DNA from 2 places in the Lysinibacillus sp. NPDC093190 genome. Region 2 is predicted to be linked to the other one. Evidence: a T-box and tRNA genes for the amino acid it is inferred to sense, from the RefSeq annotation. Region 2 holds a T-box; the other holds one or more tRNA genes.
The links. A T-box is a leader RNA that pairs with one kind of tRNA and senses whether it is charged. The one in region 2 lies ahead of trpS (tryptophan--tRNA ligase), so its partner is inferred to be a tRNA-Trp.
Positions count from the first base shown of each region.

Region 1: it has a tRNA-Trp gene. The T-box ahead of trpS (tryptophan--tRNA ligase) is inferred to sense a tRNA for this amino acid. The anticodon was not compared.

Region 1 is NZ_JBNNVG010000049.1:3-2,449, forward strand. It holds partial or broken rRNA gene ACQKOF_RS23765 (23S ribosomal RNA) at 1-91, shown strand, start outside; rRNA gene rrf (5S ribosomal RNA) at 207-322, shown strand; tRNA gene ACQKOF_RS23775 (tRNA-Asn) at 339-415, shown strand; tRNA gene ACQKOF_RS23780 (tRNA-Ser) at 421-512, shown strand; tRNA gene ACQKOF_RS23785 (tRNA-Glu) at 543-617, shown strand; tRNA gene ACQKOF_RS23790 (tRNA-Val) at 632-707, shown strand; tRNA gene ACQKOF_RS23795 (tRNA-Met) at 732-806, shown strand; tRNA gene ACQKOF_RS23800 (tRNA-Asp) at 811-886, shown strand; tRNA gene ACQKOF_RS23805 (tRNA-Phe) at 903-978, shown strand; tRNA gene ACQKOF_RS23810 (tRNA-Thr) at 987-1,062, shown strand; tRNA gene ACQKOF_RS23815 (tRNA-Tyr) at 1,073-1,156, shown strand; tRNA gene ACQKOF_RS23820 (tRNA-Trp) at 1,171-1,244, shown strand; tRNA gene ACQKOF_RS23825 (tRNA-His) at 1,257-1,332, shown strand; tRNA gene ACQKOF_RS23830 (tRNA-His) at 1,368-1,443, shown strand; tRNA gene ACQKOF_RS23835 (tRNA-Gln) at 1,463-1,537, shown strand; tRNA gene ACQKOF_RS23840 (tRNA-Gly) at 1,545-1,619, shown strand; tRNA gene ACQKOF_RS23845 (tRNA-Cys) at 1,628-1,701, shown strand; tRNA gene ACQKOF_RS23850 (tRNA-Leu) at 1,749-1,829, shown strand; gene ACQKOF_RS23855 (hypothetical protein) at 2,175-2,411, shown strand.
Region 2 is NZ_JBNNVG010000012.1:12,013-14,459, forward strand. It holds gene trpS (tryptophan--tRNA ligase) at 1-925, opposite strand, end outside; T-box leader at 1,357-1,590, opposite strand; gene spxA (transcriptional regulator SpxA) at 2,198-2,447, shown strand, end outside.

The sequences.
Region 1 (2,447 bases), on a different contig from region 2:
TCCCTCAAAGACGATGAGGTAGATAGGTTCGAGGTGGAAGTGTGGTGACACATGGAGCTGACGAATACTAATCGATCGAGGACTTAACCAAAACGTTTGAAACATTCAATGCACCGTTTATCCGGTTTTGAAAGAACAAAAACTATTAATAAGATACTTGCATTTATAATGAAATATGTTATAATAAGTATTGTCTTTCGAAATAGTCTAGTGATGATGGCAAAGAGGTCACACCCGTTCCCATACCGAACACGGAAGTTAAGCTCTTTAGCGCCAATGGTAGTTGGGGGCTTCCCCCTGTGAGAGTAGGACGTCGCTAGGCTATATAATAAGATTATTCCGAAGTAGCTCAGTTGGTAGTAGCACCTGACTGTTAATCAGGTTGTCGCAGGTTCGAGTCCTGCCTTCGGAGCCATTCTTGGAGAGTTGTCCGAGTGGCCGAAGGAGCACGATTGGAAATCGTGTAGGCGGTTAACACTGTCTCAAGGGTTCAAATCCCTTACTCTCCGCCAGCACTTTAAGGATTCACCATTCCAAACGAAGGCCCCTTGGTCAAGTGGTTAAGACACCGCCCTTTCACGGCGGTAACACGGGTTCGAATCCCGTAGGGGTCACCATTTAATACCCAGATGGAGGATTAGCTCAGCTGGGAGAGCATCTGCCTTACAAGCAGAGGGTCGGCGGTTCGAGCCCGTCATCCTCCACCATTATTTAAATAAATCACTCATTATCGCGGGGTGGAGCAGTGGTAGCTCGTCGGGCTCATAACCCGAAGGTCGTTGGTTCAAATCCGGCCCCCGCAACCAAAATGGTCCCGTGGTGTAGCGGTTAACATGCCTGCCTGTCACGCAGGAGATCGCCGGTTCGATCCCGGTCGGGACCGCCATTTTTTTTAAAAATATGGGTCAGTAGCTCAGTTGGTAGAGCATTAGATTGAAGCTCTAAGTGTCGGCGGTTCGATTCCGTCCTGACCCACCATATTTTTTGCCGGTTTAGCTCAGCAGGTAGAGCAACTGACTTGTAATCAGTAGGTCGTGGGTTCGATTCCTATAGCCGGCACCATGGCATTCCCGGAGGGGTAGCGAAGTGGCTAAACGCGGCGGACTGTAAATCCGCTCCTTAGGGTTCGGCGGTTCGAATCCGTCCCCCTCCACCAGTTTTTAATTTAATAGGGGCATAGTTCAACGGTAGAATAGAGGTCTCCAAAACCTTTGGTGTGGGTTCGATTCCTACTGCCCCTGCCAATTAATTTTATGGCGATTGTGGCGAAGTGGTTAACGCACCGGATTGTGGTTCCGGCATTCGTGGGTTCGATTCCCATCAGTCGCCCCATTTTCAATAAAATTAATAAATACAATATAACAATGGCGATTGTGGCGAAGTGGTTAACGCACCGGATTGTGGTTCCGGCATTCGTGGGTTCGATTCCCATCAGTCGCCCCATTTATATATATTTAACTTTTGGGGTATAGCCAAGCGGTAAGGCAACGGATTTTGATTCCGTCACGCCCTGGTTCGAATCCAGGTACCCCAGCCATTTTTTTGCGGAAGTAGTTCAGTGGTAGAACACCACCTTGCCAAGGTGGGGGTCGCGAGTTCGAACCTCGTCTTCCGCTCCAAATATTATGGCGGCATAGCCAAGTGGTAAGGCACAGGTCTGCAACACCTTTATCACCGGTTCAAATCCGGTTGCCGCCTCCATAATTTATTACTTAATCGGTTTATCCGATTTTTTTTATCTCCATTATGCCGGTGTGGCGGAATTGGCAGACGCGCACGACTCAAAATCGTGTTCCTTTGGAGTGTCGGTTCGACCCCGACCACCGGTATCATAATTTACTAGAGAATCCTTGTATATCAAGGATTCTTTTTTTATTTGTAGAAAGCATTTAAGATCCTCTCAAAAGGTATACACAGTTATTTGAGAATTCGATTGGAAGGATCGAATTTATTTGAAATCGGATTATTAAGAGTGGCTACGGATTAAGACTTCAACAATTATGTTGGAGTCTTTTTTGTTTGCCTAAGGTTATCAGTAATAATTGCAATTCCACTTACAAAGAAATCAACTTCAAAACCCATCTGTTTTTCTTTAGTCATAATGCCAACCCTTATGTACTAGATAACCTTAAGATTTTTGCTAAAATATGATTAAAAACCAGAGGGGTGATCTTATGAAGGGAGACGATGATAAAAAGGATGAGATAGAAAAAGATTATAATGCAGAAGCTTCAAGATATACACTTGCTATTTTACTTGCAGCTTTATTGATTTGGGCATTATATGACTTGTTTAAAAATGATAAAAGTGGCCATGGTATTCAATGGGTATTGGTATCATGCATAGTTTCAGTTTTTGAAGTAACTAAGCGTTATTTAATAAGAAGAGATGACAAGAAAAAAAATAGATAGAAATTAATTTCAAATTACAGAATTTTAAAATTAATC
Region 2 (2,447 bases):
CATTTGCTTTTTCGGCACCTTCATCTAAAATAATATCTAACTCCGAAGATTCTACCAAATTATAGAATTTTTCTTGAATTGGTGTCAGGTGATCAATAACTGCTGCTGCAACACCTTGTTTGAAACCACCATAGCCAACGCCTTCATATTTTTTTACAAGATCATCAATAGATACGCCTGAAATGGCAGACTCGATTGTTAGTAAATTAGAAACACCAGGTTTATTTTCCACATCAAAGGCCACAATACCATCAGAGTCAGTAACAGCTGACTTAATTTTTTTCTCAATATCTTTCGCTGAATCTAAAAGCTTGATTGTCGCTTTTGTATTTGGATCAGATTTACTCATTTTCTTTGCTGGTTCTTGTAGTGATTTGATACGAGCCCCTGCTTTTGGTAATTGAATTTCAGGAATCGTTAAAACGTCACCATAACGTTTGTTAAAGCGCTCTGCTAGATCACGAGTCAGCTCAATATGCTGCTTCTGATCATCACCGACAGGCACAATGTTTGTGTTATATAAAAGAATGTCTGCTGCCATTAGTGGTGGATATGTTAAAAGAGCGGCAGATACGCTTTCTTTACCGTGAGATTTATCCTTGAACTGTGTCATACGTTCAAGCTCACCAATCGATGCGACACATTGTAGCATCCAGCCTGCCTGTGCATGAGCTGGCACTTCTGATTGAATAAATAATGTAGATTTTTTAGGATCGATACCAGTAGCAATATACGTAGCTGCAAGGTTGCGAATATTTTGACGTAATTCCTTTGGATCTTGTGCCACTGTTATTGCATGCTGATCGACGATACAATAAACAGCATCTCCTTCATCTTGTAATGCAGGGAATTGCTTAAATGCACCTAAATAGTTCCCTAGAGTTACAATACCTGTTGGCTGTACGCCTGAAAAAATAGTTGTCATTGTCATTTCCTCCTTGAATTTTGTTACCTCAGCTAGTCTTTACATAAGATTAACTTATTTCAGCGGGTGTACAAACCCCGCTGAAATAGAAGAACTCAGTCTAAGAACGCCACGTCCTGTGGCAACGACTGAGTGACCAACATTATGTTGCTGCCGCTGCGTTACCACTACGCTTTCGCACAAAAGACATCTGTTGGCCTAAGCCTCCGGCGGATGTCACGGAAATCGGAAAGGAGTGCTTAGAGGATGTTAGCCTAAAATCATCGCAGCCATGCGATAACGGCTAACTGACCTGCATCACGCAGGCCTAAGCACAAAGCCGATTCCGGACGCATTGTTTATCTGTGCGAAAGCGAAGCGACAGCAACAATTATGCCGAGGCATAATTGATCCAAAATAAAAAACATCATGCGTCCTCATTAGTTCTCTAATGAAGGGACGAATGATGTTTGAATCCGCGGTACCACCCAGCTTGCCTAAATAGGCCACTTTACTTCGTAACGTGAAGGGACGAGCTCTGCTAATAGACTTCAGTAAGGAAACTAAGCCGTTCACAAAGCTAACTCGGAAGTCCATTCCAAATGCTTACACGATCTGTTTGCAGCAACCACAGACTCTCTAAACGTGTAAAGTGCAAATGTACTACTCTTCGTCAGCGTTTTTTATTTAGTTCAATAACCGTCTCCATCTGTATAGATGAGGTGAACTCACCAAAGACATAATTGATTGATTGCAAAAAATTATATTATAAAGACTCGGTGAAATGCAAGTGTGTAAAGTCAGACTTTTGGCGGTGTTCTTTCTCGAAAAAAAATTATATGCTATTTGTGCTGCTTTTTTTTATCTATTCAGCATCCCAGGAAAGCGCCCAGTCGGAACGGAAATCAACCAAACGTTATGGTGATGAGCTATTTATTTGAAAATGCAACCAATATTAGTAAATATACGTCTATATTGTACACACTGAACTGACAATATTCTCGTTTGAATTTTTTAAATGAGAACAAAAACAATCAGAAATGAGTGTTTAAAATGCGCTACGAATGGGAATATTATTAGTAGTTCATTAGATATGCTAAGAAGTAAATGCTGCTTTGAAAAGTTATATAAATAAACAGAAAATTTTGTGTGATAAGGTTATTCTTTTTTTATTGGAACTATATTCAAACATCACAGAGTACTGTATAATGGTATGTAGATTACATTACATTAATTCTAATTTAACACACTGGTTTATAGATAATGATTAAATGGAAAGGATGTGTCAGTATGATAGTAACTTTATTTACATCACCAAGTTGTACGTCTTGCCGAAAAGCTAAAGCATGGTTAGAGGAGCATGAAATCCCATATACAGAACGTAATATATTTTCCGAGCCATTAAGCATTAGTGAAATTAAAGAAATTTTGCGTATGACAGAGGATGGTACGGATGAAATTATTTCAACTCGATCAAAGATTTTCCAGAAATTGAATGTTGATGTTGAAAGCTTACCATTACAACGTTTATATGAGTTAATTC